Regions from separate parts of the Mesorhizobium sp. PL10 genome, predicted to be linked through region 2. Evidence: predicted binding sites of a transcription regulator. Region 2 holds the regulator's gene; each other region holds the start of a gene.
What was found. The regulator PhoB, encoded in region 2, activates phosphate uptake and scavenging genes when phosphate is short. The targets are predictions, from matches to a motif close to TGTCATNNANCTGTCAT.

Region 1 (4,161 bases), on a different contig from region 2:
GCCTGTGGTCCCCGTCACCAAGGCCACCTTGCCGTTGAAATCCGTCATTTTCGAAAACTCCCCCATTTTCTATCGACTCCCGTCGCGGTCCAACAATAAGTTGCCAACCTCTCGCAGAAGGAAAGCCGAAAATGGAACAATGCTGGCGCTGGTATGGACCCGACGACCCGGTGACGCTCGATCATGTCAAGCAGGCGGGCGCCAGCGGCGTGGTCTCGGCACTGCACCATATCTATGACGGCAGGGCGTGGCCTGAAGCCGAAGTGCTGGAGCGCAAGCGCATTATCGAGGAAGCCGGACTGACCTGGTCGGTCGTCGAGAGCATCCCGGTCCACAATTCCTTCAAGATCGGCGCGCCGGAACGCGAGCGCTATGCCGGCTATTATCGCGACTCGATCCGCGCGCTGGCCAAGGCCGGCATCGCCACGGTCTGCTATAACTTCATGCCGGTGGTCGACTGGACCCGCACCGATCTTGCCTACCGCCTGCCGACGACAGGGTATGCCTTGCGTTTCGATGCGATCGATTTCGCCGCCTACGATCTGTTCGTGTTGAAGCGCAAGAATGGTGCGGCAAGCTATACGCCGGCGCGTATTGCGCAGGCGGAAGCGCGGCTGAAGGAATTGCCGCCCGAGAAGATCGACCAGATCGAGCGCAATCTGATCGCCGGCCTGCCGGCGACCGAGCGCAAATATGATCGCGAGAGTTTTCGCCAGGCGCTGGCGGACTATGAGGGGATCGGACCGAAGGAACTGCGCGACAACCTCGCCTGGTTCCTGCGCGAAATCATTCCTGTGGCGGAAGAGGAGGGGGTGCGCATGTGCATCCATCCCGACGACCCGCCGTTTTCGCTTTATGGCCTGCCGCGCGTCGTTTCGACCGCCGAGGATGCGCGTTTCATTCTCAATGCCGTCGACAGCCAGGCCAATGGCCTGACGTTCTGCACCGGCTCCTACGGCACGCGCGCCGACAACAACATTGTCGCCATGGTCAAAGAATTCGCCGATCGCATCCATTTCGCCCATCTGCGCAACATCACCATCGAGAAGGACGGCTCGTTCTACGAGGCCGAGCATCTCGAGGGCGGCACCGACATGGCACATGTCATCCTGGCGTTGATGCAGGAAGAGGCGCGCCGCCACAGAGAGGGCCGCGCCGACTGGCAAATCCCGATGCGGCCGGACCATGGCCACCTGCTCGCCGACGACATCGGCAAGACGAGGATCAACCCCGGCTACTCGCTGATCGGCCGCCTGAAAGGCCTCGCCGAACTGCGCGGCATCATGCGCGCCGTGGAGACGTTCGGGCTGGCTTGAGAAGCGCCAAGCAGCCTGCGTTTCAATGCCGGCGCCGGTTCAGTGTGCCGTCGCTGTAGATCATGCGGCCGGCGCGCAATGTCGCCCGCACCCGCGCGACCGGCCGGCGATCGGCGATGACGAGATCGGCGAGAAGTCCAGGCTCGATGGCGCCACGGTCGGCAAGGCCTAGTGCAGTCGCCGGGTTGGCGCTGGTCAGCGCCGCCGCCGTCACCAAGCCGCCGTCGCGCAGCTCAGCCAGCCCAAGCACGGCCGGCAGGATCGAGGCCGGGTGATAGTCGCTGGCCAGCATGTCGAGCAGTCCTGCCTCATAAGCCTGCCGCGCCGACAGATTGCCGGAATAGGACTGGCCGCGCAGTGCATTGGGCGCTCCCATCACGGTATGCATTGCAAGCCTTCGGGCTTCCTGCGCCGCTTCCAGGGTCACCGGGAATTCGCTGAGCGTGGCGCCGAGGCCATGAACCAGTTCTACCTTCTCCAGCGTATCGTCGTCATGCGAGGCAAGCGCGACGCCATTGGCCTGCGCACGCGCCGACAGGTCCTGCAACGCGTTGAGCACATCGCCCTGGCCTTCGCGGCCGGCCATGCGATGGCCGACGACCTCGGACGCCTGGGCAACCGACATGCCGCGCTCCTTGGCGATGCGGGCGATGTAGAGCTCGACATCACGATACTGCCCCTGTCCAGGCGTGTGGTCCATCAGCGAGATCAGATGCAGCCTGCCGGCATCCATCAGCTTCTGCAGCATGGGAACCGCCTGGGTGAAGGTGACTTCGAAGCGGGCATGGATGCGGTGGTCGACCAGCAGATGGTCCTTCATCCCGGCAATTGTGTCGATGATCGCCGAGGTATGGTCTTCCGACCGCTGCACGCCGCTGGTGATGCTGGCGCCGATGAAGGAGAGCGCGGCATAGGCCGTGGTGATGCCACATGAAGCCAGCTTCTTGTCGAGTTCGGCAATGCCGATCTGCATCGGCACATGCACGCCGAGGCGCGGCTCTACTTCCTTCTCGACCATGTCGCCGTGCATGTCGATGAAGCCGGGCAGAAGCAGGCGGCCGCCGCCTGAGATGTCGGCATTTTCGACCGGCTCGTTACGGATCTCGGCAATCCGGCCATTTTCGATGCGGATGGCGCCGCTCGGGATGGTGCGGTCGCGCAGGACAATTTCGAATTCACTTAGCCACATACGATTTCTCTTCGGGGGACAGGCGATGCAGGAGGGGTTTTCGGTCGACAAGACCAGGGGACAGCCGTTCCATAACAGCTGCTTGCCCCCGAAAAATGACAATCGGTGACGGGCCTTGTGATTGACGCGAAAAGTCACGGTTCATGAAAGTTCACGGCCGCTTTTCTTCTCAAGCCGGCTGAGGGCAGCTTACCGCTCGATTGCCACCTTGACAGAAAGCTGACAATGTATCATATCCAGAAAGCTGACTATGTATCATATTATTCCGTGCAGCGATCAAGACCGGTCAAGCCGGCCGTTCCAGGGAGGCGATTGTGGGAGAGGCTGTCAGCCAGTGGAGCAATTGGTCGGGTTATGTCACGGCCAGGCCGCAGGCTTTTGCCGAACCGCAGACTCTCGATGAGCTAAGCGTTGCTATTCGCAATTCGCCCGGACCGGTTCGCTTTGTCGGAACCGGGCATTCCTTCACGCCGCTGGTCAGGAATGACGGCACCATCCTGTCGCTCGATCGCTTCGAGGGGCTGAGGTCGCACGATTCGGAGAAACTGACGGCGCGGGTCGGCGCCGGCACGAAGATCGGCGCGCTGGCAAAACTTCTGCATGGCGTCGGCCAGGCGCTGCCGAATATGGGTGACATCGACAAGCAGGCGTTCGGTGGGGCGCTCGGCACCGCCACGCATGGTTCGGGCATTACGCTCGGCGCGTATCACACCCAGCTCGAGGCGATGCAAATCGTCGATGGGCGCGGCGCTGTGAAGGAGTTCGACCGCGCCAAAAGCCGCGACATGATCGAAGCCATGGGCGCCTCGCTCGGCGCTTTCGGCGCCGTCACCGAAGTGACGATCCGCAACATGGCGAGTTACCGGATGCGGCATCGCCGCTGGACGGCGCCGATTGCCGATGTGCTGTCGCAATTCGAGCGCACAATGACGGCGCATCGCTCGGCCGAGTTCTACTACGTCCCGTTCTCCGGCCAGGCGCTGCTGATCGCCAGCGATATCACCGATGCGCCGGCAACCGTGCGTCCGCCGACGGAGGACGACGATGCCGTTACCACGCTCAGGAAGCTGCGCGACTATCTCAGCTGGTTCCCGTGGCTGCGCCGCCGTCTCATCGGCTCCGCCTTCGCGAAAGTGCCGGCAGAGGACTATGTCGAGGACTGGCTGAAGGTCTTCACCTCGGAGCGCAACGTCAAGTTCAACGAGATGGAGTACCATCTGCCGTTCGAGGAAGGGGCTGGTGCACTCGGCGAACTCATTTCGCTGCTCGAGACGCGGTTTGCGGACGTCTATTTCCCGATAGAGGTTCGCGTCGTCGCGCCTGACAACATCTGGCTGAGCCCGTTCTACCAGCGCCCGACCTGTTCGATCGCCATCCATCACGGCGTCGAGCGCGATCCGATGGCGTACTTCAACGCCGCCGAGCCGATCTTCAGGAAGCGCGGCGGCCGCCCGCATTGGGGCAAGATGCACAGCCTGACATCAAAGGAATTGAGCGCGCTCTATCCGCGCTGGAACGATGCCATGGCGGTGCGTCGCGAGATGGATCCCGACAACCGCTTCGTGTCCCCCTACATGGCCAGGCTGCTTGGCGTCGCGACATGAGCCTGACCGACACTTATTTCGCCGACCTGTCTGGCGCGCTCAGGGCGGCCGG
Region 2 (4,161 bases):
GACGCCGCCGGCGGTGCCGTCATTGGCCGCGACCACAGCATCGACCTTGTTGTCGTTGGCGGTCAGGAACTGTTCCATGTTCTTCTGGGCGTTGGCCGGCAGCCAGCCATCCGTGTAGGCCTCGCCGACATTCTTGACCTTGCCGGAATCGATGGCTTCCTTGAGCACTTCCATCGAGCCCGAGAACAGGAAATCGGCATTCGGGTCGGAACCCGACCCCTTGATGAAGACGTAGTTGCCTTCAGGCTTCGCCTTGAACACTTCGCGGGCCTGCATGCGGCCGACTTCCTTGTTGTCGAAGGTCAGGTAGAAGACGTCCTTGTTCTCGATCAGGCGATCATAGCCGACGACCGGGATGCCTTCATCCAGCGCCTTCTGCACCGCCGGGCCGATGGCCGAGGCGTCCTGCGCCAGGATGATCAGCGAGTTGGCGCCCTGCGAGATCAGGCTTTCGACGTCGGTCAACTGCTTGCCGGGATTGGACTGCGCGTCGGCGGAAATGTACTTGTCGCCGGCCGCCTCGATCGCCGCCTTCATCGCCGCTTCGTCGGTCTTCCAGCGCTCTTCCTGGAAGTTCGACCACGACACGCCGATGACCTTGTCCTTCGCCTGCGCGACCGACACCAGCGTCAGCGACATGGCGACACCCGCCAGCATGGCGGCTGCAAATCTGTTCATGATAATCCTCCCTGCGCCGCGCGCGGCGCGACAAAACTGGCCCGAAGGCCGGCACACAGAGGCTCTATTTTTTCGAGCCTCGAAAAAATACTGGTCCAACGGCGAGACGCTGTCAACATCGATTCTGATGGAATCTGATGGCCTCAGCGAATTTTTTCGAGGCTCGCAATAAACAATGACAGCGCGGCCTGCTTCTGCCAATATTTGCTGGTGTCACCGACCGCCGTCACTATCATGAGGCGGGAGGAGGACCGGGAGGAAAAAAGAAAGATGTCGGTTGGAATCCGCCACGACGATCTGCGCCGTCGCAACCGCGCGATGGTGATTTCGGCCGTGCGCCGGGCCGGCCAACCGTCGCGGACCGAGATCGCGGCGACCACCGGCCTCAGCCATTCGACCATATCGGCAATCTCGTCCGACCTGATTGCGGAAGGCATCCTGGCCGAGAGCAAGCCAGGCGAGACCGGCGCGCTGAAACGCGGCCGGCCGCAAGTCGGCCTTGGCCTCAATCCGGAAGCGGCGGCGGTGATGACCGTGGTGCTGTCGCTTAATTTCCTTTCCGTCACCGTCATCGACTATGCCGGCCAGGTGGTCGCCGAGGAGCAGCGCCGGCTGGATACGCTGACCATGCCGCGCGACGAGCTGATCGGCGAATGCACGGCAATCGTGCGGCGGCGGCTCGAGGACCCCGACCTCGATGTCCAGAGCATCGCCCGCATTGCCATGGGCATCCAGGGCATCACCGATTCGCAGGCGCGCGCCATGCTGTGGTCGCCGATCACGCCGCTGACCGACATTGCCTTCGCCGACATACTGGAAGCGGAATTCGGGATTCCGGCCACCATGGAAAACGATTGCAACATGATGGCAGTGGCGCTGCAATGGCGCCAGCCTGAGCGCTACCGCGACAATTTCATCGCCATCCTGCTCTCGCACGGCATCGGCATGGGGCTGGTGCTGAAGGGCGAACTGTTTACCGGCACGCATTCCTCCGGCGGCGAGTTCGGCCACATGATCCATCGGCCCGGCGGCGCGCTGTGCCGCTGCGGGCGGCGCGGCTGCGTCGAGGCTTATGCCGGCAACTACGCCATCTGGCGCAGCGCCAAAATGATGAGCGAGGATGCCGAACCGGTCGATGTCGGCGACGCCGACATGCGGGCGTTGGCTGCACGTGCCCGCGAGACCGATGGGCCCGAGCGCGAAGCCTATCGCAAGGCCGGCGAGGCGCTTGGCTTCGGCCTCGGCAGCCTCTTCGCGCTGATCGATCCAGCACCGGTCGCCATGGTCGGCGTCAGCGCCGCCGCGTTCGATCTGATCGAACCGGCATTGCGCGAAGCGATTGCCCAGACCGCCGGCGGCCAGCACTCGAAGTCGATCTCCTTCGACACCGAGCCCAACGAGCTGCCGCTGATCCGCGAAGGCTGCGCCATGCGCGCGCTGACCTTTGTCGACCAGGAGATTTTCGCGCCGGGCGTGCAGGCGCGAGCGGGCGCTGGAAAGAGCGTTGCCTGATCAGTCTTCCCTGATCGCATACCCCGCGCCACGGATGGTGCGGATCACATCCGGCATGCGGCCATTGTTGACCGCCTTGCGCAGGCGCCCGACATGCACGTCGACCGTGCGCTCGTCGATATAGATCGTCTCGCCCCAGACATTGTCGAGCAACTGGCTGCGCGAGAACACACGGCCGGGATGGCGCATCATGAATTCGAGCAGCCGGAACTCCGTCGGCCCGAGCCGGATCTCGCTCTTCTTGCGGTAGACCCGGTGCGACTCGCGGTCGAGCACGATGTCGCCGACCTTGAGCACGCTGGACAGAACTTCCGGCTTGGCGCGGCGCAGCAGCGCCTTCACCCGCGCCATGAACTCCGGCGTCGAGAACGGCTTGACCAGATAGTCGTCGGCGCCGGTCGACAGGCCGCGCACCCGGTCGCTCTCTTCGCCGCGCGCGGTCAGCATGATGATCGGCAGCCGTTCCGTCTCGGGCCGCATTCTGAGCCGCCGGCACAGCTCGATGCCGGACACCGCCGGTACCATCCAGTCGAGCACCAGCAGGTCGGGAACATTTTCCTGCAGCCGGATTTCGGCCTCGTCGCCGCGTGTCACCACCTCGACCTGGTAGCCTTCGGATTCGAGGTTGTAGCGGAGCAGCACGCCCAGCGGCTCCTCATCCTCCACGACCATGATGCGTGGCGCAATCATCAGCAGTTCACCTTTATCAGGGCGATGTGGCCATCGCCGTTTCGTCCTGCTTCGGGCGATTGGCGGGCAATTGCTGGCCGGTCAGCACATAATACGCATTTTCGGCGATGTTGGTGACATGATCGCCGATGCGCTCCAGGTTCTTGGCGCAGAACAGGAGATGCGTGCAGGCCGTGATGTTGCGCGGGTCTTCCATCATGTAGGTCAAGAGCTCGCGGAACACCGAGGTGTATTTGACGTCGATGCGCTCGTCGTCATTCCTGAGCTTCGCCAGCGCTGCCGCATCTGCGGCAGCATATTCCTCGACCACGCCCTGCACCTGGATCAGCACCAGCTGCGCCATCGCATCGATGGAATGCGACAGGTCGCGCGGCGTGACGCTCAAGCCGACGGTGCCGACACGCTTGGCGATGTTCTTGGCGAGGTCGCCGATGCGTTCAAGGTCGCCTGCCATGCGGATCGAGCCGACCACGGCGCGCAGATCGTTGGCCATCGGCTGGCGTTTGGCGATCAGCGTGATGGCGCGGTCGTCGAGCTCCCGCTGGCGCGCGTCCATGATGGCGTCGTCGGAAACCACCCGCTGCGCCAGCGCATTGTCCGAAGTGAGCAGCGCCTTGGTCGAGCCGCTGACCATCGAGCCGGCCAGATCGCCCATGTCGCGGATCAGCTTGCTGATCTGCCCCAGTTCTTCATCGAAGGAGGCGACGGTATGTTCACCCATGATCCTGGTCCTCGTGCCTGAAAATTCAACCGCTGGACGACTCAGCCGAAGCGGCCGGTAATATAATCCTGGGTGCGCTTGTCGTCGGGGTTGGTGAACATCTTGTCGGTGGCGCCCTCCTCGACCAGGTAGCCGAGATGGAACATCGCCGTGCGCTGCGACACGCGCGCCGCCTGCTGCATCGAGTGTGTGACGATGACGATCGTGTAGTTCTGGCGCAGTTCGTCGATCAGTTCCTCGACGCGGGCGGTGGCGATCGGGTCGAGCGCCGAGCAGGGCTCATCCATTAGGATCACTTCCGGCGACACAGCGATGGCGCGCGCGATGCACAGACGCTGCTGCTGGCCGCCGGACAGGCCGGTGCCGGGCTCCTGCAGGCGGTCCTTGACCTCGTTCCAGATCGCCGCCTTCTTCAGGCTGGATTCGACGATCTGGTCCATGTCGGACTTGCGCTTGGCAAGCCCATGGATGCGCGGACCGTAGGCGACGTTTTCGTAGATCGACTTCGGGAACGGATTGGGCTTCTGGAACACCATGCCGACACGGGCGCGCAGTTCGAC
Region 3 (4,161 bases), on a different contig from region 2:
CGCGGCGGGTAATCGGTCTACACGCCATGATCCGTAGTCCTCCTTGTCGACAGGCCCGGGCGCCGTCAGCGCCCGAACCGCCGTCCCGGCCCGCTTCATCCGCATCCCTGCGGAAGCGAATGGAGCGGCCGGAATCAATCATAGTCCGCGCGGCTCAGTTCGTCGCCGGCGCAAGTCCCAAGGCATCGGCCAGCACGCGGTAAACGTCGCTCTCTTCCATGTAGCCCTTGAAGCCTTCCGCGCCAGGACCGGTGGCCTGCAGCACGACGTCATCGACGGCATGAACCGCGCTTTCGGCGTTCTTCGGCAAATTGCCTTTGCGCAGCACCGCGCCGGGTACGTCCTTGTACTTCTCGTTGGCGACGTATTCCTTGGCCTCGTTCTGCACCGTCGGCACGAACGGACCGTCGAGCTTCGGACGGAACGTCTCGTAATAGTCGGGGAAGTTGGCGCCGAAGATCGCCAGACGGCGCGAGACATCGACGCTGTCGGGATAGCCGTCGCCATTCTTGTCCTCGTAGTTCGGGAAGCCCGCGTCGGCATAGACCCCGACCTTGTCGCGCATCTCCGGACCCGGCTTGTTGTCGTCGATGGTGCCAAAGATGGAGACGCTGTGGGTGTGGTCGCCGGTGGCGACGATCATCGTGTCGGGGTGGGTCTTGGCGAATTCCATGGCAATGCCGACCGCCTTGTCGAACTCGATGACCTCGACCATGGAGCGCTCCCAGTCCATCGGATGCGACATCTTGTCGATCAAGGCGCCTTCGACCATCAGGAAGAAGCCGTCCGGGTTTTTCGACAGTTCACCGAGCGCGACATTGGTCATTTCGACCAGGCCCGGCTGGTTGGGGAAGGTTTCCACGGTGCCCTTTTTGAGGAAATCGCGGTCGAGCGTGACGTCCATGTTGCCGGTGTGGAATAGGCCGAGGATCTTGCCGGTGTTGGTCTTGGACGCGGCCTCGAGTTCGGTCTTGTCGGTGGCAAGGGCGTATCCGGCATCCCGGAATTTTGCGATGTAGTCGGTGTCGTCCTTGCGCTTGGAGCCGGCCGTGCTCTGCGGCAGGAAATAGGCGGAGCCGCCGCCGAGGATGACGTCAGGCTGCGTCTGATAAAACATGCCGACGATGTCGGCCTTGTCGCTGCGGCTGCGCGTATGGGAGACGACGGCTGCGGGGGTGGCGTCCTCGACCTCGGCCGTCGAGACGACGCCGATCGACTTCTTGCCGGTGCGCCGCAGAGCCTCGGCGATGGTCTCGACCTTCGGATCATCCTGGCTCGACTTGGTGCGATCGGCATAGACGCCGAGCGCGTTCACCGCCGTCTTGTGGCCGGTCATGTAGGCCGACATGGTGTTGGCGCTGTCGGTGGCGATGGCGTTCGTCGACGACGTGCCGATGAAGGCCATATGGTCGAGATCGTCCATGTTGAGCCGGCCGTTCGCCTTGCCTTCGGTCATGCCCTTGGACATGATTCGCGCGCCGGTGCGATGCGCGACGGAGAGGCCGTCGCCGAGCAGGAAGATGACGTTCTTGGCACGAGGCGTCGCGGAAGTTCCGAACACCTCCCATTTGACGGACTTGGTCTCGTCGCCGGCCTTGGCTTCGATCTCATAGGTGCCGGGCTGGCTGATGCTGGCGGCCCGGATCAGAATCGCGGAGGCATCGACCCCCTCTTCCTTCTCCACGAACTCGACCTTTTTGCCGAGGACCTCTTCGGCCGGCTTGCCGTTGATCGTCACCGTGACCTGGTCGGGGGTGACGACCTTGTCGAATTCGACCTTCAGGTCGAAGGGCGACTGGGCGAGGATGGTGGCGCGGTCGAGAGGATAGATCGTGGCTGCGCCAGCAGCACTGGCAAGACTTGTCGTGACCGCAAGCGCGATCAGGGGGCGAAGCATAAGTGACCTCCAAAATTGACAGATAAAAGACAGTTTTTGGTATTCGCTGCCGATGTCTGTTGTATGACAGAATCTTGCTAGGACCGCTCACATTCTCGCGTAGTCCAAAGCTGGTTGAGAAACAGGATTGAACGAAGCTGGCTGCCGGCCATCTCTCCGGTGTGGGGATCAGCCGTTATGCAAGCCTCCTCCAACCGACCAACACGCCCCTCACTGCGGCGCGCCGGCGAACAGTATCTCGCCGTCGCCGCCCGCTGCTGGCCAATCCCTGATGGTGCGGTCGTCGCCGCCGGTCAGCAGCGTGCCGTCGGGCGCGAAGGCGACGGCGTAGATCGGGCCGGTGCGGCTGTCGAACATGGCGATCTGGCTGCCGGTGTCGACATCCCATAGCCGCGCCGTGCCGTCGAGCGAGCCGGAGGCCAGGCGCTTGCCGTCGGATGACAGCGCCAGCGTATAGACGGTGCCTTCGTGGCCCTCGAAGCGGCGCACCTCCTTGAAGGTGTCGAGGTCCCAGAGCTTGATCGTGTAATCGCCGCTGCCGGTGATGACGTGATGGCCGTCGGCGGTGAAGACGGCGCCGTACGCGCCCTGCTCATGGCCGTGCCAGCTGCGCAATTGCTTGCCGTTTTCGACGTCCCAGAATTTAAGCGTGCCGTCGATGGAGCCGCTCAGCGCGCGCGTGCCGTCGGGCGAGATGGCGACGGTGCTGATCGGCCAATCATGCCCAGTCAGCACATGCAGCGCGGATTTGTTGACGAGGTCCCAGACGATGACGTTGCCGGTGTCGTGACCGCTGACGGCCCGCTTGCCGTCCGGGCTGATCGCCAGCTTGCGCACGCCGCCATTGTCGCCCGACGAGAAGACATGCAGCACCGTGCCGTCGGCAAGCTTTCGCAGCACGATCTCGCCGTCGTCGCCGGCGGTCAGCGCGGTGGCGCCGCCGGGCATGAACAGCGCCGTGCGCGCCATGTCCTTGTGCTCACCAAGGTTGCGGATCAATCGCTTGCCGGCGATGTCCCATAGCTTGATCATGTGGTCGGTGCTGGCGCTCATGATGTCGTGGCCATCGGCTGACACGGCGAGCCAGACGACGGCATCGCGGTGGCCGTCGGGCTCGGTCGGCAGCGGCGGTTCGGCCGGCGGCAAGGGCGCCACCGTTTCCGGTGGCGAAGGAAGAGCGGCTTGTGGCGGCGAGGCCGGAGCCGGCGGCGGAGCTGCTTCCGGTGGCGGTGTCGCCGGAGCAAGAGCGACCTCGGACGGCTTCGCCGGCGCCGAAGGCGGTTGGACCGGAGGCTCTGGCGGGTTGGTTGCCTGTACGGGTGGCGGAGCCGCTTGCGCGGGCGGTGTTGGCGCAGCGGGCGGCGCCGGCGCGCTGGCTATGTCCTTCGGCTCGTTGCTCTTGGGTTCGGCGGGCTCCTTTGGTGCGGCCACGTCACCGCCAGGGCCAGCACCACGCCAAGGGCCGAACCGATCGGCCAGCAACGCCAGGACGACAGTTGCCAGCAGAACCAGGAAGGTTCGCCGCAGCTTGGGCCTGCCGGGGTTTTGCACCTCCGCCGCCCGACCGAACAGCGGCGTGCCCGACAGGTGGTTCGGAGGTGCCGGCAACGCACCGGCAAAAAACAAGATCGCCCCGACCACGCAGGCCGCGCCCGCAACGAACAAGGCAACCAGGCGAATGGATGCGAAGGAAGCAGCAATACTTGCATCGCCTTGCGCCAGACGCTGCATGGCGAAACAGACCACGCCAATCGCCAGCAAGAGCAATGCAAGCGCCCTGTCCCTGTTCATTGGCTCTCCCCTCGGCCCGCGCTTCGGCCCACCCGTTCATGAGACTAGCGACGAAATGCGTATCGCAAGATGCCCGATATGAAAGTGGTTGAGATCACGCAGCCTCAGCCAAGCTCACTTCAACTCCACCCATACCGGCGCGTGGTCGCTGGCGCCGTCCTCACCTCTGATATCGCGGTCGATACCGGCAGCTTTGAGGCGGCGCGCCAGTGTCTTGGTCAGCAAAATGTGGTCGAGCCTCAGGCCAGCGTCGCGCGGCCAGCGGTTACGGCGGTAGTCCCAGAAAGTGTAGAGCGTTTCCTTCGGGTATTTTTTGCGCAGCGCATCGATCCAACCCTGCTCGAGCAGCCGCCGGAACGATGCGCGGCTCTCCGGCTGCACCAACGCATTGTCGTCATAGGAACGGGTGGCGTAGATGTCGCGCGGCTCGGGCACGATGTTGTAGTCGCCGACCAGCGCCACCGGCAGGCCGG

Region 1: a site for PhoB is predicted at 2,714-2,730, ahead of ACWGTO_RS10145 (alpha-D-ribose 1-methylphosphonate 5-triphosphate diphosphatase). Genes of this name have one in related genera too.
Region 3: a site for PhoB is predicted at 1,950-1,966, ahead of ACWGTO_RS29365 (alkaline phosphatase). Genes of this name have one in related genera too.

The regions. Positions count from the first base shown of each region.
Region 1 is NZ_JBSKBR010000005.1:46,512-50,672, forward strand. Features, by position in the region: gene ACWGTO_RS10135 (SDR family NAD(P)-dependent oxidoreductase) at 1-48, opposite strand, end outside; gene uxuA (mannonate dehydratase) at 132-1,316, shown strand; gene ACWGTO_RS10145 (alpha-D-ribose 1-methylphosphonate 5-triphosphate diphosphatase) at 1,339-2,505, opposite strand; gene ACWGTO_RS10150 (D-arabinono-1,4-lactone oxidase) at 2,820-4,109, shown strand; gene ACWGTO_RS10155 (alanine racemase) at 4,106-4,161, shown strand, end outside.
Region 2 is NZ_JBSKBR010000001.1:319,507-323,667, reverse strand. Features, by position in the region: gene xylF (D-xylose ABC transporter substrate-binding protein) at 1-678, opposite strand, end outside; gene ACWGTO_RS01625 (ROK family protein) at 949-2,190, shown strand; gene phoB (phosphate regulon transcriptional regulator PhoB) at 2,191-2,880, opposite strand; gene phoU (phosphate signaling complex protein PhoU) at 2,897-3,601, opposite strand; gene pstB (phosphate ABC transporter ATP-binding protein PstB) at 3,643-4,161, opposite strand, start outside.
Region 3 is NZ_JBSKBR010000032.1:12,461-16,621, forward strand. Features, by position in the region: gene ACWGTO_RS29360 (hypothetical protein) at 1-28, opposite strand, end outside; gene ACWGTO_RS29365 (alkaline phosphatase) at 155-1,897, opposite strand; gene ACWGTO_RS29370 (WD40 repeat domain-containing protein) at 2,108-3,688, opposite strand; gene xth (exodeoxyribonuclease III) at 3,803-4,161, opposite strand, start outside.